DNA from 2 places in the Priestia sp. SRI_019 genome. Region 2 is predicted to be linked to the other one. Evidence: a T-box and tRNA genes for the amino acid it is inferred to sense, from the RefSeq annotation. Region 2 holds a T-box; the other holds one or more tRNA genes.
What was found. The T-box of region 2 lies ahead of thrS (threonine--tRNA ligase). A T-box ahead of a tRNA ligase gene usually reads a tRNA of that ligase, here a tRNA-Thr.
Positions count from the first base shown of each region.

Region 1: it has a tRNA-Thr gene. The T-box ahead of thrS (threonine--tRNA ligase) is inferred to sense a tRNA for this amino acid. The anticodon was not compared.

Region 1 is NZ_JBYCZN010000001.1:964,469-975,955, reverse strand. It holds gene AC2YJL_RS04975 (M24 family metallopeptidase) at 1-117, opposite strand, end outside; gene AC2YJL_RS04970 (hypothetical protein) at 193-867, opposite strand; gene AC2YJL_RS04965 (LCP family protein) at 1,179-2,135, shown strand; gene AC2YJL_RS04960 (hypothetical protein) at 2,349-2,714, shown strand; gene AC2YJL_RS04955 (NAD(P)H-dependent oxidoreductase) at 2,743-3,261, opposite strand; gene AC2YJL_RS04950 (YwaF family protein) at 3,400-4,146, opposite strand; gene AC2YJL_RS04945 (ABC transporter permease/substrate-binding protein) at 4,409-5,932, opposite strand; gene AC2YJL_RS04940 (ABC transporter ATP-binding protein) at 5,932-6,882, opposite strand; tRNA gene AC2YJL_RS04935 (tRNA-Thr) at 7,133-7,205, opposite strand; gene AC2YJL_RS04930 (aromatic ring-hydroxylating oxygenase subunit alpha) at 7,416-8,468, shown strand; gene AC2YJL_RS04925 (DHA2 family efflux MFS transporter permease subunit) at 8,503-10,026, opposite strand; gene AC2YJL_RS04920 (TetR/AcrR family transcriptional regulator) at 10,292-11,194, shown strand; gene AC2YJL_RS04915 (carbohydrate ABC transporter permease) at 11,459-11,487, opposite strand, start outside.
Region 2 is NZ_JBYCZN010000002.1:384,951-396,437, forward strand. It holds gene AC2YJL_RS12280 (SIS domain-containing protein) at 1-110, opposite strand, end outside; gene AC2YJL_RS12285 (ABC transporter ATP-binding protein) at 190-1,338, opposite strand; gene AC2YJL_RS12290 (hypothetical protein) at 1,622-1,786, opposite strand; gene AC2YJL_RS12295 (MMPL family transporter) at 2,050-4,719, opposite strand; gene AC2YJL_RS12300 (MarR family winged helix-turn-helix transcriptional regulator) at 4,716-5,177, opposite strand; gene AC2YJL_RS12305 (MFS transporter) at 5,434-6,642, shown strand; gene AC2YJL_RS12310 (amino acid permease) at 6,707-8,107, opposite strand; gene AC2YJL_RS12315 (hypothetical protein) at 8,492-8,695, shown strand; gene thrS (threonine--tRNA ligase) at 8,867-10,084, opposite strand; T-box leader at 10,138-10,366, opposite strand; T-box leader at 10,407-10,633, opposite strand; partial or broken gene AC2YJL_RS12325 (sulfatase family protein) at 11,036-11,487, opposite strand, start outside.

The DNA.
Region 1 (11,487 bases), on a different contig from region 2:
ATGCGGATCCGTATGAAATCCAGTTAAATAAAATACGTTTTCGGTTGACGAAATAAAGGCCGCTTCTACATTTTTTTCTTCCAGCCACGATACGACTTTTTGCAAACGTGCTTCCATTAAAAAAACCCCTTTCATTGTGCAATATTACTATTATAACATAGTTATTTAGCAATATTGTACAATGAATAGAGGTTAAGACAAAGCCGCGTGAAGAGTAGTAAGCTGCTCTTTAATCGCTTTTCGCTGAATGCTTACTTTCATCAGCCAGCCATTTTCTCCGTATCTATAAATAAATTCGTACGTACCTTTAGGAAAATATTCTTTTACCAGCATATCCCGGTTTTCAACAAATCCCGGATCGCCAATAAAATAGGTACCTTCTTCAAGCGGAAGCTCATGAACTTTTTTTTCTAGCTGCTTCTCTTCGTCTTCATCATCATCTATCACAATGTGCAGACCGCCTTCATCACGTACAACATCAAATTCACCGTTTTGTTCAAGCTCGAGCACCGGCACCACTTGTCCATTGACCGTTAGCAGCTGCTTCGTTCCTTCAAGGACCTGGGACCAGTGATCATCGTATAAAGTAGAAGAATAAAAAATATAGCCCTGAGATTTATATAGTAAAAGCAGCTGTTCAAAATGATTTTTCACTTGTTCTTTATCAAATAGAATAACAAAATGCTTTCGATAGAAAAAACTTGTAAAAGGCAGAATAGACGATTGATTAAGCTCTTTAATTATTTCAGCACTATCTTTACCTGAAATAATAGCTCCGGTCAATTCCCCCGTGCCATAAGGTTTCCAATGACTTAACGCCGCTTCTGGAATCAGCACAAGGTTCGAAGATGACACATATATACTCATTCGCTTCACTCCTTTTTTCTGCATTTAGACCTATATTTGATTCTCCGCAAACAGAGACTTTCCTCTTATTCCATTCTTAAAAGACAGAACTTTTTCCCTAACTATGATAGATTATAACAAATATCTTCGAAAAAAATAACCTTTATTTCCTCTTTCTTCTATTTATACACTTTTCTTATTTTAGCTGTCTTCGCAGATTTACTAGTGAACGTACTTGCTAATCTAATCCCTTAGTGTTAATTTTATTATGTTGTTTTATAATTTTTTGCATAATTGGTTTCAAACAAAAAGTATTAATATTTTTGAATGCGATGGTGAGACATTTGGAAGAACGTACAGAACGTAAACAACATAAAAGAAAAAAGCAAAGAAAAAAGAAACGCTTTAGAAAGCTACTTCTTTTCTTTCTCATTCTTGTAATCGCCGCTGGTGCGTATGTGTATTATCAATACCAACAAGGGTTAGCAGAAGCAGACGGAGCTTTTGGGAAAGATGGACAATTTGATTTTAATGGTGCAAGTGCCAATTTAGATAGCATGAATGTGCTGCTTCTTGGAATTGACTCTCGAGGTGAAGAACATTCGCGTGCCGATACAATCATGATTGCTCATTATGACAAAGACAGCAATCAGCCTAAAATTGTTTCTTTGATGCGTGATTCATATGTGGATATTCCTGGACATGGCAAAAACAAATTAAATTCAGCCTATGCATTTGGCGGGCCCGAATTAATGCGTAAGACAATTAAAGAAAATTTCGGCGTAGATGTAAACTATTATGCCGTTGTTGATTTTAAAGGTTTTTCTAAAGTTGCCGATACGATTGCCCCTGAGGGAATTACGGTTACCGTGCCGCACGAAATGTCATCAGGAATCGGCATGACGCTAAAACCTGGAAAACAAACTCTTCACGGAGATAAATTACTAGGATACGTGCGATTCCGACATGATAGCCAAAGTGATTTCGGGCGCGTGAAGCGTCAACAAGAAGTGATCGGTAAATTAATGGATGAAGCTCTTCAAGTAAAGACGCTGGCAAAAGCTCCTAAGCTATGGGGCGTCATTGATCCATATGTGGATACAAATATTCCTCCAAAAACATTTATCGTGATAGGAAAAGATTTCTTAGTTGGGAATCAGCCAGATTTAAAATCTCTTCGTTTACCGGTCGAAGGTTCCTATTCAAATGAACGAGTATCCGGTATTGGTGCTGTTTTAAGCATCGACCTTGAAGAAAACAAACAAGCGTTACAGTCATTTTTAAATTAGGAAAAGGTGTCCATTAGCGGACACCTTTTTTATACTATTCAAAAAAACTTCTGTTTTTCCTCCCTATCCTTCAAAAAAATTTGAGCTTCGACAAAAAATGAAGCCATTTTCCAGGAAACAGCTATTTCTTTGAAGTTCTATTTTTTCTACTACATGCGTATATGAAAGGAGAAGGACTTCTTTTTTATATTTTTGATTCAAGGAGATGAACGTATGAAATTATATGGTTTTCAATCTGAAGAAGAGCGTTCCTTTCTTCATTCCACCTATAAAGTGAACCCGCTGCTTTCTCATACTGGAGATGTTAAAATCAGCTTTTTATCTTTTCAAGAAAATGATTATACCCCCCGTCAAGAAGCTACGATTCCACAGCTTCTTTTAGTCGTTCACGGGGAAGGCTGGGTAGCTGGCGATAACGGACTGAAAATTTATATTAAACAAGGTGAATCCGCATTTTGGAGAGCCGGGGAATCGTTTGAAGTCGGGAGTCTAACGGCTATGACGGGATTACTCATTGAAGGATTAGATATCGCTCCTCAAAAGCTGCTTACTTCTTTTTCACGAACAAATGTAAATTAAAAAGCCGCGTTAACGCGGCTTTTTTTTATTATCTTAGTAATCGAGCGTAGCTTTCTGCACTATCTTGAATAACTTTGTCACTCAGGTCACCGCCTGCTCCTTGAAATAGAAATGGCGTTTGGAACTTCATGCCTGTTAAATTTGCCGTAGCTTGAAACGGAAGAAGCAGATGATTCATTGGATAGCGGTTGTATCCCCCTTCTTGATAAGCTTCTGGAGGGCCTCCTGTCGAAGTAGCTACGACAAACTCTTTTCCCTGAAGTTTAGTACCTTTGCTTCCATAAGCCCAGCCGTATGTTAAGACAACATCTTGCCACTCTTTTAAGAGTGCTGGTGAGCTGTACCAGTAAAATGGAAATTGAAAAACAATACGATCGAATTGAACAGCTAACTCCTGCTCTTTTTCTACATCAATTTTGAAATCGGGGTAGTTTGCGTATAAATCATGAACGTACACATTCTCTTCTTTTTTCACTCGCTCTGCCCACGCTTTATTAATACGAGAAGATGCTAAGTTTGGATGCGCTAAAATAACCAGTGTTTTCATTTTGATACTCTCCTTCTAATGTCTGTGCTTGCTTTTTCTTTTCTGTTTTTTACGCTTGCCTCTCACAGCTTGTTCAGTCATTCTTCCTTTTCCTTCAGGAAATACGAGTTAGTTTCCACTTATAAACTACCAGTATTATCATTTTGCTTCAATAAAATTGACTTTGGTTTTATCACCTTTAATTTTTTTATGTACCCAAAACGGCAAATAAAGGACAAGAAAGCTAAGAATCATAATTCCTTCAATCCATACTAAATACCAAGGATGAGGTCCAAGAACATCCAGCAAGGAAGCGTGCCCTGGTTTTTTCATCATGTATAAATAATTCGCCCCGAGTAAACGATTGATAGCATAGATAAAACCTCCGTACAGATTAACAAATACTACGCTTACCCACAAAGAACGAAACGTCGGCTCATATCTGCAAACAGCAATTAGCATACAGCAAGCAAGTACCACACCGCCATGCGATACATAAAACTGCACATAGCGAAACTGGGCATATGCATAGCCGCCAAGATCCGGGGTAATCATGGCTTGAACAGAGCTGCTGATTCCCGCGAAGTACACAAAATAAAAAAGAAACCTGCTTTTGGTTATCAGCATAATAGCAGCCAGCAGCACGACTATATCACTGAGCTGAAGCGGCAAGGAAGTTTCAGCAGACCACTGATGACATCCGATTTCCCAAGCCTGGTAGGCTGTTTCTGAAGCAATTAGAACGAGTGAAAGCAAAACGAACACAAACCTCTTTTGTCGTAGCTGCTTTCGACACAAAAAAATAAATGCTCCTATGATCACGATAATAGCTAAAGTTACAAGATGTTCAACTGAAAAAAGCTGAAAGGAATGTTGTACAGGATGGCACGTAAAAAATGAATTCATAAAACCGCCTCCCTTCCATCAGAAAACAAATTTGGTACCTTTAGCTTGTTCATAAGGCCTCATTTTCATTAATGCTTCTCTCGCATTAAAAAGAGATTGAGACATAACGAGATCACGCCAATCTAAAGACGGACGAATGGAGTAAATAATCGAGTATGGATAATCAACTGCTAGAAACAGCTAAAATAAAAAGATCCGAACGATTTATCATTCGGATCTTCTTTCAACGAACATACTGTTGTCCTAGCTTTTTTCTTCGTTTTTACTCTTTAATTAATCCTTTTTTCACTAAGAATTGATGAGCAACTTCTTCAGCTGTTTTTCCTTTTGCATTTACTTGATAGTTCATTTCACGCATTTCGTCATCACTGATTTTACCGCCCAGTTGATTTAAGATTTTTTTCAGTTCAGGATGCTCTTTTAGCATATCTTCACGAAGCACAGGCGCTCCTTGATACGGAGGGAAGAACTGCTGATCGTCTTTTAAGACTTTCAAACCAAACTGTTTGATTTCAGGATCTGTTGCGTAAGCATCCAGCATATTAATATCGCCTTTTTCTACAGCGCGATAGCGAAGCTTCGGCTCCATCGTTTTAATATTCGGGAAGGTAAGACCATATTCTTTTTGAATGCCTACATAGCCGTCTTCACGATCTTTAAACTCAAGCGTAAACCCTGCTTTTACTTTATCTGTTGCATTTGCCAAATCTGAAACGGTGGTTAGATTATTTTCTTTTGCAAATTCTTTTGTTACTGTCAATGTGTACGTATTATTAAACTTCATTGGATCTAAATAGACAAGGCCGAATTTCTTTTGAAATCCTTCTTTTGCCTGGTTGTACACCTCTGTTTCATCTTTGCTCTCCGGCTGTTCCTTTAGATGCGTCACAATGGCTGTACCCGTATATTCAGGGTACAAGTCAATTTCCTTGTTACGCAGAGCCTCAAATACAAATACTGTTTTTCCAAGCGACGATCGAAGATTTACTTTCATATCGGTTTGATCTTCAATTAATTCTTTGTACATATTAATTAAAATATCTTGTTCTGCACCAATTTTACCTCCGATAACAAGGTCTGGTTTTGTTGCGCTCATCGCTGCAAACGGAGAACCAAGAATGAGTATTAATACGATGATCATAATAAACGAGCGTTTTTTGGACCCTTTTTTAGCTGAATGTTCAATCGTTCGCAGAATTCCATCAAAAATAAGCGCTAATAATGCTGCTGGAATGGCTCCTAATAAAATCAAACTATTATCGCTTCGGTCAATACCAAGCAAAATTAAGCTTCCGAGTCCGCCCGCTCCGATAAGAGCCACGATTGTCGCTGTACCAATAATGAGTACCATCGCTGTGCGAATTCCGGCCATAATGACAGGAAGCGCTAGAGGAAGTTCTACTTTAATTAATCGTCTCCACGAGTTCATCCCCATGGCTTTGGATGCTTCAATTAAAGATGGGTCCACTTCTTTAATTCCGGTATATGTATTTCGTACAATAGGAAGAAGCGAATATAAAAACAGTGCAATAACCGCGGGAAAGGTTCCAATTCCGACAAGAGGAATCAGTAATCCTAATAAAGCGAGTGAAGGAATAGTTTGCAGTACGGCTGTTACGCCAATGATCGGTTCAGCAATGCGGTCATGTCTCGTTAAGTACAGTCCGAGCGGCACTGAAATTAATACGGCGATAACAAGGGCCAGTACTGAAATTTGAATGTGTTCAAGAAGAGCTTGAAACAGTGCGTCTCCTCGTTGATCTAGTAATGTGCTTAGTGCATTCATTACAGCGCTCCTCCTTCTTTCGTCTTATCAGAAAGAAACGCTAATAGAGTTTTGCGCGTTACAACGCCAATGCGTTTGCTCCCTTTTTTCACGGCTATTGCTTCATGGTCGTAAAGGGCGTCCATTGCCTGCTGAACAGTAGCGGTTGAAGCTAGCTCTTCAGTAGGTTCTACGTCTGGCTGTTCACTTTCTTTGAGAAACATATCCAATGTCTCAAATAAAGCATTTCCTTGATTTCCAATAAATGTTTTTACAAATTCATTCTTAGGCTTTTGAATGAATTCCTCCGGGGTTCCAACTTGAACAATTTCCCCGTCTTTCATTAGGCAGATACGATCTCCAAGCGTCATCGCTTCGCTCATATCATGCGTAACAAACACAAATGTTTTTTTGATTTTTTCTTTTAAGCTAATAACATCTTGCTGAAGCTGTTCGCGGCTTAACGGATCGAGGGCACTAAAGGGTTCGTCCATTAAAATAACGGGGGGATCAGCTGCGAGGGCACGCGCTACACCTACACGTTGCTGCTGGCCACCTGAGAGCTCAGACGGCTTTCGGTTTCGATACTGCTTTGGGTCTAGTCCTACCAAGGTAAGCAGTTCATCAATGCGCGTTTTGATTTTATTTTTCTTCCAATGCTTCATCTCGGGTACAATAGCTATATTTTCAGCAATGGTCATATGAGGAAAAAGAGCAATCTGCTGTAGGACATAACCAATGTTCCAGCGTAGCTCATGTATGTTGTGGTCCGATACGAGCTTATCTTTTATGTATAGTTCTCCTTCGGTAATATCATGAAGACGGTTAATCATTTTTAAGGTGGTTGTTTTCCCACACCCACTCGGACCAATTAAAACGAAAAACTCTCCTTCTTTAATTTCTAGATTAATATTTTTCACGGCGGTCGTACCGTCTGGATATTGCTTTGACACATTCTTAAACGTAATCAAATGATCGTTCACACTCCTTGTTGAAATTTAACCCCTAGTTTCGTGTACCCAATGCTTAGAGGCAATAAACATTCTTTTAAGAATATTTCTAAATATGATTCATAAGACATAGTGAAAAAGATATACATGTTTTCTCACAGCGTCCTAATAAGGCTATCAAACTGTTAAAGTTTTCACAAGACGGAGAAGAATTTTAAAGCCATCACAAATAAAAAAACCTTCTTTCAACAAGAAAGAAGGTTTTTTAGTATGCTAGCGACAGGGATCGAACCTGCGACCTCTTGCTTACCATGCAAGTGCTCTACCTACTGAGCTACACCAGCGTCTTGGAAAATTATATCACGTTTAAAATCATTTAGGAAGCGCTTTTTTAAATTTTTTTATTGGTATATTCTCTAATTTGCATCTTCTGAAATTCGCACTTTCTACAAAGTTCCATATTTTATGTTAGAACTCCTCACACAAATTGTGTGAATTTTCTTTTTTTATATTACCCTTAGTAAAAGAGCTTACAAAAGAAGGGAAGAAAATAGATGGAACAACAACCAACCATGACCAAATCAAAAACGGCAACTCCCTACCCAAGAGACTGCACGTTCAGCCTGGAAGATTGGACGACGCTCGCTAAGTATTGGTACCCCGTCGCACGCTGCAGTGATGTAACAGAGAAACCAACGTCCGTAAAACTGCTAGATGTAAATCTAGTTCTATACCGTACCACACACAAAGTAGTAGCGGCTCGTGATTTATGCGTTCACCGAGGCACCCCGCTTAGCATGGGCTGGGTGGAAGATGATGAAATTGTCTGTCCTTACCACGGCTTCCGCTATGCAACGGACGGCGCATGCACATCAATTCCAGCTCACCCTGATGCCAATATTTCTCCCCGCTTGTGTATGGCCGTCTATCCAGTTATTGAACGATTTGGATTAGTGTGGACTTCCCTGACAGGAGAACAAGATAACCTGCCTTACTTCGATGCGTGGGAGGACCCTGATTTTCAGCAAATTGTTTGTCCGAGCTTTGATATCATGGGTTCGGCCGGTCGTCAAATGGAAGGCTTTTTAGACGTAGCTCATTTTGCTTGGGTTCACACGGACACATTTGGTGATCGAAACAACGCCTTTGTGCCTAAGTATAAAGTAAGCGATACAGAGTATGGGCTTCATGTAGAATATACGAGCACCGTGAGCAATTATTCCAAAGAACAGCAGCATTTAAATCCACCTGATTTTAAATGGCTTCGTGTCTTTGATGTTTATCCACCGTTTACAGCTACGCTAAAAGTATACTTCCCAGAAGGCGCAGAGCTGTGGATTATGAATGCAGTCTCTCCTATTTCAGCCCGCGAAACACGTTTATTCGCACCAATCGCTCGAAACTTTGACAAAGATTCGAGCGTTGAAGGTGTGTATGACTTTAACCTTCGCGTCTTTGACGAAGACCGTGAAATGGTTGAAAATCAAAAACCTGAAGACTTGCCTTTAGACCTGCAGATGGAAGCGCACATTATGGCTGATCAAACGTCCATCGGCTACCGGAAACTATTAAAGAAAATGGGCTTAAGTTTTAGATATACAAGCTAAAAAAATCCCCGCTGTCTCAGCGGGGATTTCTTTTTCATTTAGCGAACTGCTCACGTCCTGCTTTTTCCTTTATCACTTCATCTTCACTTGCCGGCGTTGCGCGTTTCATAAATAATGAAAGAATTAAGGCAACCACCACTAGTACTACTGAGACGGCAAACGCATCGTTAATCCCTTGTACCATTGCCTGCATCCCAATCTGTTCTTTCATTTGAGCTGCCCCGGCTGCGGTTGCATTCGCTGCTCCCGCTCCGCTCATTGCATCTTGAGCGAGCTCTTTTGCATGCGTAGCTGTACGGTTTGACATCACCGTTACTAAAAGAGCCGAACCAATAGCTCCCGATACTTGTTGAAGCGTGTTATTCATCGCAGTACCATGCGGATTAAAGCGCTGCGGCAGCTGATTTAATCCGTTTGTCATAACCGGCATCATCACCATAGACATTCCGAACATGCGAAGTGTGTAAAGCGTAATGAGCGTTGTATACGTCGTATCAAGCTCTAAGTTACTGAAGAAATACGTCGTAACGGCTGTAATTGTCAGACCGGTTACAGCCAGTGCACGCGCTCCAAATTTATCAAATAATTTTCCGGTAATCGGTGACATCACACCCATTAATAGCGCACCCGGAAGCATTAGTAATCCTGAATGAAGCGGAGAAATGCCTCGTACCGTTTGAACATAAATTGGCATTAGCAGCATGGCTGAGAATAATGCCATTGTGATCACCATTGAAATCGTTGATGATAAAGCAAACATTGGATATTTAAAAATGCGGAATTCAAGCATAGGTGTTTTAAGCTTGAACTGACGCGTAATAAATAAAATCAGCGCCACAGCTCCTACGATAATGGTGCCGTATACTTCCACAGAATCCCAGCCTTTATCTCCTGCTGAGCTAAATCCGTATAGAAGTCCCCCAAATCCAATCGTAGATAACACAAGCGATAGGAAATCCAAATTGATTTCCACTTTTTCTTTTTTGTCTTTTAATAGGAAGAAAGAGCCTATTAATACAATTGCCGCGATTGGCGTAACAAGGTGGAACAGCATTCTCCACTCATAGTGTTCAATTAGCCACCCTGATAAAGTAGGACCAATTGCCGGAGCAAAAATCATAACTAAACCGAAAATCCCCATCGCAGCTCCGCGTTTTTCTAATGGAAAACTTGTGAGCAATACGTTCATTAAAAGCGGCATCATAATGGCTGCGCCTGATGCTTGAATAATACGAGCGGTTAACAAGACCGAAAATACGGGCGAAGCACCGGCAAGTATTGTTCCTGCTGTAAATAAAGTCATAGCCGTTAAAAATAAGCCTCTGACAGAATAGCGCTGAATTAAAAAAGCGGTAGTTGGAATCATAATACCATTCACTAACATATAACCAGTAGAAAGCCACTGGACAGTTGACGTTGTCACCTCTAAGTCTTTCATAATAGACGGCAGCGCCACGTTTAATAATGTTTCATTCAACAATGAGATAAAAGCGCCAATTAACAAAATAGCAATTATGCCATAAGGCGGCTTTTCCATTTGATTTATCGATTGACTCATTATTGTACCTCCTTATACTTTAAGTTCATTTTTTTAGACACATGTTCTACATAGAGTATATTATACTGTGAGTTCAATTTATGCAAGTGAAAAATCTTGCGTTCATACCCTTTATTTTATCGACTTTTTTAGTCCTATAATCCTTTTATATCAATGCATTTTCGCGGTATCGTCTATTTTTTCGAAAAGAACATTTGTGTAAACGCTTTAAATCATGTATCATAAAGTTGGATCATGAGTCTAATTTTATATTTAGGTGATAATAATGAATAACCGAAAACAGCAAGTTGTAAAAAATGCACACCATCTCTTCGTTGAGAAAGGATTTCAAGCTACTTCTATTCAAGACATCATTGATTATAGCGGCATTTCAAAAGGAACATTCTACAACTATTTTTCTTCAAAAAATGAATTATTAATCGCTGTTTTCACATGGCTTCATACGACCATTGAACAAGAGCGGAATCAGCTGCTGGTTGGTAAAAGTCTGACCGATGTAGATGTATTTGTTAAACAGATTGATGCACAGATGAAAAACCATCATAAACATAAATTTTTCACATTACTTGAAGAAGTATTTGTTTCCAATGATCCTGACTTAAAAGCGTACATAAAAAAAACCCAGTTTATCGAAGTAAACTGGGTTTACAAGCGGTTCATTGATTTATTTGGACAAGAAAAGAAACCGTACCTGCTAGATTGTGCAATTATGTTTCTTGGCATGCTTCATCGCAACTTTCACTATAATTTTATGGTTAATGGCACAAATACTGACCCACATGAGATCATAAGCTACAGTGTCAAACGCTTGCTTCCTCTTGTAGACGAAGTAGCAAATTCAGGAGACATTTTGCTCGATCCGCAAACGATTAAAGAATGGCTTCCATCTTGCCCGAATACTAAAAATCAAATAGAACAGGATATTTCTGCAGCACTTATCGATTTAAAAAAACAGGTTCACAAACAATTTACTGATGAATTCGAACGTCAAAAATGCACAGAGCTTATTAGTTTTATTGAAGAAGAGCTGTTTAAACAGTCAAATCCCCGGAAGTTTGTTGTTGATAGTGCTCTTCATTCGTTACAGCAGCTGTCTGTCAACAAAAGTAAGACAACGCTAGAGGATTTACAGACGATGATTGATCAGTATGTGAGTGAACTTCATTAAAAACAAATTAAGCCATAACGAAATCAATACAATCTAAAAACGAACAAATGAGATACATGAGCTGAACCTCTTGTTCCACCGCTGTTGATTTCCGTGCAAGGCTTCGCTTTCAGGGGGCAGTCTTGAACGGAAATCCACGGCTAGAAGCAGCTAAACATATAAAATTCACGTTCATCATAATAACAAAAAAACGAACGATTAATATTTTTTAATTAATCGTTCGTTTGTAATTCCAGCTAAAATACTTTTATCCCAGCCTCTTTTTTATTTTCCTCCAGTAAACGAGATTCCTT
Region 2 (11,487 bases):
GCAGAAGATCCTCCACATGCGACGAAAAACACATTACGAATTTGCTTGCTTTTTAATTCGTTTAATACGGCTTGCACATCACTTTTTACATTCACTACTGTTCTGCTCATTTTCCCCACTCCTTAAATAAAATATGATATACAACATTATGTAATGTTATATATTGTTATGTTAAACTGTAAACATTAACTAGTCAATACATTTATCAGAATATTTAACTTTTTTATCTATATTTGTAGAAATGCGCTCTTCTGTTTCTCCATCAAAAAAATGAACGTAGGTTAAATTCAACGAAAAAACGCCTTTGTCCCCTGCTTCAAACTCACATAAAAGAGGCACTCGAGCCACAAACGTTTGCTTTTCTAAACTAGCATATAAAATTGTTTCAGCACCTAGTACCTCTATCATATCTAGTGTCGTAGTGAAGCAAAACTCATCGTTCAACTCTCTCTTACTATCCTCTTTATGATATATAATGTGTTCAGGACGCGCACCCATTATGACTTCTTTCTCATTATGACCTTGAGAATGTAAAGCGTGTATTAGAAAATCAGGAAGCTGTATTTTAGTTTCTCCCATTATAAAATAAGTGCCTTGGAGATATCCCCGAAAAAAATTCATTGCGGGTGATCCAATAAAACTGCCTACAAATACATTCCTAGGATGTTTGTAAATATCTTGAGGGGTTCCGATTTGTTGAATAATCCCGTCTTTCATAACCACTAGGCGAGTAGCCATTGTCATAGCTTCCACTTGATCATGCGTCACATAGATTGTTGTTGTTTGCAGCCTTTGATGCAGTTTAATAATCTCAGCACGCATTTGTACTCGCAGCTTCGCATCCAAATTAGATAATGGTTCATCCATTAAGAAAACTTTTGCTGCCCGAACAATAGCACGACCTAAAGCAACTCGCTGACGCTGCCCTCCGGATAAAGCTTTTGGCTTTCTATCTAAATATGTTTCTAGACCTAATGTTTTGGCTGCTTCATTTACCCGTCTATCAATTTCGTCTTTCTTTATTTTTTTTAATTTCAAACCAAATGCCATATTTTCTCGAACAGTCATATGAGGGTAAAGAGCATAATTTTGAAAGACCATAGCAATGTCACGATCTTTTGGAGCTACTTCGTTCATATGATCTCCATCAATGTAAAAATCACCTTTTGAAATCGTTTCTAGACCTGCAATCATTCGCAGCGTAGTAGATTTGCCACAGCCTGAAGGTCCAACAAATACAACAAACTCTTTCTCTCCGATCTGAAGGTTAAAATCATTTACGGCGATATTTTTTTTATCATATATTTTATATACTTTATCTAAATGTAACATTGTCATCTCACCTCAGCTCCTTATATTTAAAGTTTGAGATACATTATTGCAAGTTACGCGTCTCTTTTTCCTTAATCCTTAATTCTTTCCTCCTTTTTATTTAAATTGTTAACTTGAGACATTAAAGTAACTTAATGACTATACTAATCGAATCTAGTTAGACAGAAAATAAATATGTAAAGGTTGCTAACACAAAACATACAAGCAACCGTTCACCTTCAAAAAAATAAAAAGGTTTCACATCATAATCTGCATAGAGACTGCCTTTGCCTTATTTCTGAAGATTTTATTACATATCTTCTTTGCCTTGACAGCTTGGACACTCATAAACATGCACAAAATAAAGTCCAATATGGTGGAATCGTTTCCCTAAGCAATCTGGACATGTTCCTGCTTCGCGCATTTGTTCCCGTCGCTTGTCTCGCTGATTAGCTAAGAAATTTACAAATTTCATAAAAAACCTCCCTCATGTTTTTGACTATAGGTTTTCCTGGTGAGAGGTCTTTTATTCGACTAGGTGTATTTATAACAGCACCTGCTTGATTGTGCTTTTAAACTATACTCACGTTTTCCAATAATACAAAAAGGATAGATAAAGCAGTCTTATGACGCTCATCTATCCTTCATTTTTACCCTATATAATGTTTAACGCTATACAGGCGTCTATCACTATTTCCTAACAAATATCTAATTTTTGATACAGCTATCATATACAAATTATTCTTCTACTTTGTGTTTTTCTTTTTTTCGAAGAAACGGCCACCAATTTCCTTCTCCAAGCGTTACGACAATCGCTGGCATAAGAAGGGGAAGAATAACAAGGCCATAAAGTAAAAGACCAATAATAACAACCGTTGCTACATGAACAAGTGTTAATACACCCGATGGTATCATAGCCCCAAACGTTCCAGCTAAGATAATAGCAGCAGTAATAATAACCGATCCCATCTTACTCATGGACGTAACCATCCCTTCTGATACGCCGCTTTTTACTTCTTCGTTAAAACGGTCTAACAAGAAAATAGAATAGTCAATTCCAAGGGCAACTAAAATAACAAAACTAAAGAATGGCACAGCCCAGCTGATTCCGTCATTCCCCATTATATCCACGAATAGAAGCTCTGAGATTCCCATTGCTGTATAATACGTAAGCAGCAGTGAAGCAATCATGTATACAGGCATGATCATTGAACGGAATAAAATGGTCAGCACAATAAACAATCCAATCATCATAATAACCATTGTGCGTGAAAGATCCGTTGTAGATAAATCTTTTAAATCCGCATTTGAGCTCGATACCCCTCCGTACACAATTTCTGTATGCTCAAACGGCGTATCAACGACTTCGCTTGCCACCGCTTTTTCAATATTTTTTACGGTTGAAATGGCTTCTTCAGAATATGGATTTTGATCGAGCACTACACTGAGCTTAACTCCTTTTCCATCTGCAAAAGAATAGCTATCGATGGATTGTTTAAACCCTTTATCTTTCATCACTTCTGCTGGAAGGTAAATACCCGTATCTCTAACTGTTGAGCTGTCACTCATGTTATCAAGCATATCTGTTGCTTTTGTTAAGCCATCTGAGATCTTCGTCAGTCCGTCATTCGCACTGTTAACGCCTTTTGCTAACTGATTGATACTGTCTGATAACGCTCCAACTTGACCTTGCTGAGCTGAAAGATTCTCATTTGCTTGTTGGAGACCAGTTTGAATGGTAGTAAGCTGTTTACTGATTGCAACAAGCTGCGGAACCGCTTGCTGCACATTTCCTGTTGTAGAGAGCTGAGTGCTGACAAGCTGCAGCTGTTGATTAATTTGAGCTAATCCATCTGCAGCAGGTGCAAGCGACCCGCCAGATTTCTCTTTAGAAGCAGAACCCGTTTGGTCAGCTATTTGATTTAGCCCTTTTTCAACATCACTTAATCCTTTTTGTACATCTCCGATTCCTTTAACAGCATCTTTGATTCCATCTGATGCAGAGCCTAGCTGTGAATTAACATATAAATCATCAATCTTTTCTCCGGTAGGCTGTGTGATAGTCATAACAGAATCCACGTGATCCACTTTTTCAATTGCTTTGCTTATATTTCCTAAATAAGGAATAACATCCGCCTTTGTTAACTCTTTATCTCCTTTAATAATAACATTGACAGGAAACGCTTTTCCTTCTCCCAGTGCATCACTGATAGCATTTAGTCCTTTTATAGATTTATAATCACTGCTTATTTCAGCAGTAGAATCAAACGATACTTTTGAGTCGTACGTGACAATAAAAGGCACGGTAATAATCGCTGTAATGACTAAAAACACGAACGGTCGCGCCACTGCCTTTTTCCCTAAAAAGCCCCACAGCTTATTATCGCTATGAGAAGCCACTTTTTTAGACGGCCAAAATAATTTTTCTCCAAGCGTAACCATAAAAAGTGGAAGCAGAGTAAATAAAATGACTAGCAGTACACCTACGCCCACTGCTACCCCGACAGCCGACTGGAAAATGGCAAACTTGGCAAATCCAATGGCTGCAAACCCAATAAATACGGCAATTCCGCTGATAAATAGCGTTCTTCCTGCTGTACGATAAGCCGTGATCGTGGCCTCTACTTTATCATGTCCGTTTGCCAATTCTTCACGGAAACGATTAAGTAAAAGAATGCAGTAATCCGTACCAATTCCAAACAAAATAGCTACTAAGAACGTTTGCGTGAACGTTGAGATTGGAAAATCGACATTTTTAACTAAAATCCCTAGTAACGATTGACTGATTAAGTATGTGATTCCCACAATTAAAATAGGAATAAACGGCGTCACGACTGAACGGAAAACGAGTAAAAGCAAACCTAAAATCAAAAAGATAGTAATAAACTCCGTTTTCTTTAACCCTTCTTCTGAACTGTGTGCAAAATCCTGATTAATAAGAGATGCACCTGTTACATATGCCGTAGTGTCTTTTGGTACGCTATCATAAATCTGATTTGCTATTTTTTCAACTTTTTCATCCGATCCACTGACAGTAACCGGAACTAAAACGGTTTTTTTGTCTTTAGACATTAATTGATTACGAACATCTTGATCATCTGTTAAAGGCGTTGTGACATCTTTTACACCTTTAATTTTCTCTGTCTTATCAATGATTTTCTGTATTTGTTTCTCACTGTCTTTATCTAATGCGTTATCTAACTTGATGACCATGCTGATGGTATTACTGTCTTCTCTAGCATTTTTTAGAATTTGGCTGGCTCTGGATGAAACGGCATCGTCGGGAAGCTGAGACTGCCCTTTTTCACTTGCGAGCTTTGTTAAATTTGGTGACGTTAGCATCAATATAACTGTTAAAGCTAAAATAAAGGCCGCAATCACCCATTTAAATTTCACAATAAATTTCATTCTTTGCTTTCCCCTTTTGTAGTTAACTTTTCTTTTGCCATTGTAAGAATTTCAATAAATGTATCTATTTTTTCTTCTTCTACATCATCAAACAAATTCTCAATGATACTAAAACACGCGGCATTTCCGTCATTTATTACCTTTTCTCCTTCAGCCGTAATCTTAATAAGCTTAGAACGTTTATCGCTCTCTAGTTCATTAGTGTCCCACTCCACAAGCCTTTTTTCGAGCAGCTTTTTGATTCGATTCGAAATAGCACTTTTATGAACACCTTGCAAGACAGCAAGACTGCCAGGTGAAGATGGACCTTTAATCATTAAACTATTTAACAAATCAAACTGCTGCCTAGAGACATGTTCAAAGAGGTTATGGCTGAGCTCTCTATGAATTACTTCTGTTCCTACAAACAGCACTTCTTCAAAAAGTTCTACAGCTTGATATAACTTGCTTTTTGTCACTTCTTTCCCTCCTTTGCTCATTTAGTTTATAGGTATAAACTATTTAACTTTAAAAATAGTTTATAGGACTAAACTTTATTCTGTCAATAAATTTATGTCTGACTGTCTTCATATATGATAAAGATAAATAGAAATCTCTAAAGATACCGCTTACATCAGCTTTTTTGGTTGTCAAAGCTCCATCACTTAAGTATTATTAGTAATTGACTTCTTTTCAAGGAGATATAAATTTTATACACAGAAAGGGTGATCACACATGAATACAATGCATGCTAATGAGCAGGTCAGTAAGAAAGATTCCTTTCCAATTGCTCTCATCTCATTGACTCTTGGAGCTTTTGCTATTGGAATGACGGAATTTGTTATTATGGGGATATTGCCTAACGTTGCGGAAGACCTTCACGTTAGCATTTCGACTGCTGGTCAGCTAATTACAAGCTATGCTTTAGGAGTAGCAATCGGCGCGCCAATTTTAACCATTTTTACTCATCGACTTCCTCAAAAGCTTCTGCTTTGTTTACTTATGCTTTTATTTATTCTCGGAAATGCGATTGCTATTATTGCACCTAGCTATGGAATTTTAATGGGAGCTCGTTTAGTTACGGCATTATGTCACGGTACTTTCTTTGGAGTAGGCGCTGTTATTGCTTCACGGCTCGTACAACCTCATAAACGTGCAAGTGCTGTGGCAACAATGATGGCAGGTTTAACCATTGCAAATATAATCGGCGTTCCTGTGGGAACATTCATTGGGCAACACTTAGGCTGGAGAGCTTCGTTTGGAGCTATTACGATCATGGGGATTATTGCATTTATTGGTATTATTCTGTTTATCCCAAAGCTTGGTCAAGACAAATTAACGGGTCTAAAACAGCAGTTTGCTGCTTTTACTCAACCAAAACTTCTTGTGATGCTTCTTTTAAGCGCAATAGGATGCGGTAGTTTATTTACTGTATTTACGTACATTACACCGCTTCTTGAAGACGTTACGGGAGTAAGTGAACATAGCGTTACGTGGATACTTGTATTATATGGATGCGGAGTTACGCTCGGAAACGTTGTTGGAGGCAAGCTAGCAGACTGGAAGTTAATGCCTTCGGTTGTAGGTATATTTGCTTTTCTTTGTATTGTGCTGACTATTTTTACGTTTACCGTTAAAAGCCCAACAGCAGCGATTATCACGCTGTTTTTCTGGGGGGCAGCAGCATTTGCTGTAATGCCTGGTATTCAAGTGAAAATTATGAACTTAGCACAGGAAGCACCTGCTTTAGCTTCTACTTCGAATCATTCGTTTGCTAACTTAGGAAATGCTTTTGGCGCCTTTTTCGGAGGCGTAATTATTAACCATATGGGACTTACTTCACTTCCTTGGGTCGGCGCCATTTTTGTAGGAACGGCTTTTGTTATCAGCACTTGTCTTTTTATTGTGGAAACACGCAAAAAACATAGTGAACAATCGTCCTAACTGTCTAACAACCGAACAACAAGTAAAAAAGAGCCTTTCTTTGCTGAAAGGCTCTTTTTTACTTTTAACTCGCTTTTTTCATTTCTTTACTTGTTAATCGACTGTGTTTACGAGAATAACCGACATATACAACTATACCAAGCACAATCCATATGCTAAAATACAGCCATGTTGTTTTAGGAAGATTAATCATTAAAAATAAACAAGATAATACAGATAAAATTGGTAAAACCGGGACAAACGGCATTGTAAATCCACGTTTTAAAGTTGGATGCGTTTTACGTAAGATGATAATGCTGACGCCCACCATGCCGAAAGTTAAAAGAGCTCCGATATTTGCTAAATTCGCAAGTTCTTTTAGATCAATAAACCCTGAAATTAACGCTCCGATAATCCCTACTAGCCAAGTAGAAAGACTCGGAACTCCCGTTTTCTCATTTGTTTTAGCAAATGCTTTTGGCAACAAGCCGTCGCGGCTCATTGAGAATAAAATGCGTGTTGCTGCATAAATGTAGGCGAAAATAACAGCCATGATTCCGATGACAGCTCCTGCAGCAATAACTCCTGCCACTGCATTTTGTCCTACTGAATGGAGAACATAGGCCATTGCTTCTGGGACATTCAGTTCCTTGTACGAAACAACTCCGGTCATAACAAGGCATACTGCTACATAAATAATCGTGCAGATCACAAGTGAACTAATAATTCCAATGGGCAAATTGCGCTGCGGATTCTTTACTTCTTCTGCTGATGTAGATAAGGCATCGAAACCTAAGAAAGCAAAAAATACGGCCGCTCCCCCTGTCACAACACCTTCAATTCCATAAGGCATAAAAGGTGTCCAATTAGACGGTTTTACATAAAAAGCTCCTACAATAATGAAGAGAAGGATAATAAACAATTTAACAAGCACCATAAAGTTATTCACTTTTTTACTTTCTTTTGTTCCTCTTGAAAGCAGCCATGTAATAAGAAGCGTAATACAAATAGCAGGAAGGTTTACTAGGCCTCCATTTGCAGGGATTGTAATCAATTCTTTTGGCAGTGAAAAACCAAAGCCTTCTAAAAAGTTGTTAAAATAAGAAGACCAGCCGTTTGCTACTGCTGACATCGTTAACAAATAGACAGAAAGCAACGTCCATCCCATTAAGTGCGCTACCACTTCGCCGATGGTTGCATATGTATAGGTGTAAACGCTCCCAGATACAGGTATAGTTGAAGCAAATTCCGCATAGCACAGCGCTGCAAAACCGCATACAATAGAAGCCAATATAAAAGAAAAAATAACGGCTGGCCCAGCATCGTTAGCAGCTACTAAGCCTGTTAATACTAAAACCCCCGTTCCGATTACGGCTCCAATACCAAGAAGAGTCAAATCGAATGCTCCTAATGTTTTGACTAGAGATTTGTTTTGACTTTGTTCTAATAATTGCTCGATTGACTTCTTTTTAAATAGTTTTCCCATTGCACTCTCTCCTTTCTGTTGCCACTCATCCATTAAAAACTTGAAAATAACGTCTTTCCCATTTGCCTGCGCGTTTTCACTTCAGATACAGTAGTAATTATATAGAAATAATTACTAACTTGTCTATTAGTATACTAATATCATTATATATATTTCAAGAGTTTTTGTAAGCGATTTCTTATTATTGCTCTATTTTGTATTTATAAACTAAATAAAGAGATTATCATTATGCTTACGTATAATAAGTTTGAATAAAAATAATATTATGAAAAATTATTTTATATTTTTTTTAAATAACTTTTTTACTAACTATCTTCAGATATAAATTCCTGACATAGAGATTATTTACAGAACGATGAATGTTTTATCTTACCGGGTGTTATAATGATGAAAACTGAAGTGTATGAAGGGCGGAGAAAGATGATTAACTTACTTATTGGCTGTATTTTACTAGCATTAGGAGTATACTTTATGTTTAAATTTCTTTTTTACTCTCCTTCTAAAAAGAAGCGAGATCAGCAAAACATAAACAAACCATCAGGTGAAGCTTCAGCTTCATCCACAAACGATTCGAATAGAATAAGATAAATTTTTTTATAAAATAACGGCGTTTATCTAAGACAAAAGTTATACTGCTGATATATATTATCTTATACCCTTCTAGTTCAATATTCCCTTCATTTTAGTGTGAGACAAGATGAAGGGAATCACTATCCGACTTAAAAAATCGGATTTTTCTATTTAGCAAGGTAAATGGCTTCAATAAACTCCGTTTGAATTTTTTTCTTTATTCAAGTTTACAGCTGCCTCTTCCACACTTATTGTTCCTATATTTTTCTTCCCATGCTTTCGCATAGCAAGCGATTCATTTTCCACTTCTTTATCTCCTATCACAGCCATATAAGGAACTTTCAGCATTTCTGCTTCTCGAATTTTTAGCCCTATTTTTTCAATGCGATCATCTACTTCCACACGATATCCTTTTAACTCCATCTCGTGTTTCACTTTATATGCATATTCCATATGCGGCGGTGCAATAGGCAATAGTTTGAGTTGAACAGGAGCCAGCCAAAGAGGAAATTGACCTTCGTAATGTTCAATCAAGATGGCCATAAATCGTTCAACGGAACCGTATATAGCGCGGTGAATCATTACGGGACGATGCGGTTTATTGTCTTCCCCAATATACATACAGTCAAACTTCTCTGGCATTAGAAAATCAAGCTGAACTGTTCCGCACTGCCAGCTGCGACCTAAGGAATCTAAAATATGAAAATCGATTTTCGGCCCATAAAAAGCTCCGTCTCCTTCATTAACCTGGTAATCTAAGCCTTTTTCACTTAACACAGATTGAAGCGACTTTTCTGCTTGGTTCCATGTTTCAATATCTCCCATGAATTTTCCAGGTCGTGTGGATAGCTCCACTTTGTAATCGAAGCCAAAATGTGAGTAAAAGTCATGGATAAACGCTAGGATGCGGCTAATCTCAGCTTCAATCTGACTGAGTTCTACGAATAAATGAGCGTCGTCCTGTGTGAATGAACGGACTCTTAGCAATCCGTTTAAAGAGCCGGAAAGCTCGTGGCGATGAACTAATCCAAGCTCTGCGTATCGAATCGGAAGTTCTCGGTAGCTTCTTCGCTTGCTGTTAAACAACAAAATGGCTCCCGGACAATTCATAGGTTTAATCGCATAGTTTTGTTTGTCAACATTTGAAAAATACATATTCTCATGATAGTGCTCCCAGTGTCCTGATTGTTCCCATAGCTCCTGTTTCATCATGATTGGTGTTTTTATCTCCTGATAGCCTGCTTTGTAATGCTTTTGTTTCCAGTAGTTTTCTAACTCATTTCGAACAATCATTCCGTTAGGTAAGAAAAACGGCATGCCAGGAGCTTCTTCCATCGACATAAACAGCTCCAGTTCTTGACCTAATTTTTGATGATTTCGTTTTTCTGCTTCCATTTGTTTTGACATGTTCATTCCTCCAATATGTTTTTATTCAACAAAAAAGCCGCACTCATCCCTAGTAAAGGGACGAATGCGGCCGTGGTACCACCCTAATTCAGTAAAATACCCATACGTATTTTACGCTTAAAAAGATAACGGTTTTACCGGTTGCGGTTTCAGTGTATATACATTCCCCGCCGCAGCTCCAAGGTGGTAAATTCATTTCGTTTTCTAAGGGTTCTCAGCCAGTGACCCTACTCTCTGTAAAGAAAATCCAAAAATGATTCATGTCCTTTTCATTGCTCGTATATTCATTTTTTCTACATAAAAAAACCGCACTCATCCCTAGTAAAGGGACGAATGCGGCCGTGGTACCACCCTAATTCCGTAAAATACCCATACGTATTTTACGCTCAAAAAAGATAACGGTTTTACCGATTGCAGTTTCAGTTATGCACGTTCCCTGCAATAGCTCTAAGGTGGTAAATTAGATGATTTCTTAAGGGCTCTCAGCCAGTGACCCTATTCTCTGCGAAGAAAACAGCACCTAATTCATGTCCTTTTCATTGCCAAATACTGTTTATTAGTTGTTAAAAGCGATTATAGTGTATAAATTTAACAGAAGTCAAGAGATAATTTTTTATTTTTTAATGGTATAGAATTACTTTATGCTTGAATTCTTGAAAAGTTACTTAAGAATATACGGACTTAAAAAGTTTTTTATTATACTATTAACGACTACATTCTATTCTTATTTTTACCTTTATTTTCACAACAATAAAGCGCAAAAGAAAGATACCGTAAGTCCTTATTTGTTTTATCTATGCGGAATTAACGAAGTAAAACCAATACTATCCCAAACCAGAACAAGTAACATAGCACAAGCATCATCAGGTTTTTTTATTTATATACTAAAATATTAAATATACCTTTTTCTGCTCACCCAAATAGTTGACTTAAATCCGTAGAAACTATTTTTTATCTATCTTTAGACTGAAGCTCATCATACATACTTCCACTTTGCGGAAAAATCCGTTTTGTCCTGATTTGTTCTTTAAGAATAACATCAAGCTGCCGCTGAATTTCCCTTGTTTCATTTGTCGAAAAGTACGGGTGAGCCAGATTTACTGTTTCTAACGGATCCTTGGTCAAATTGTACATTTCAATTTGATCGGGAACACGTGTTGTTTTGAGGGTAGTAAGACTTACAGGGTAACCTTCATATTGCTCTCCGTGAATGAATTCATCTTTTTTGTCATCTGCTGACCAAAATTGCGGATTATCATGATAGCGAGCGTATTTCCAAATTTCCTTTCCTGCCGCTGACGAAAACTCGACAATGACCGCTTGAATGTGATTAGGCTGAACAACTGACGGGTAGCTTTCTCCTAAAAAACTTGTTTGGTGAAGTCCTTTTGTCGGGTCATCAT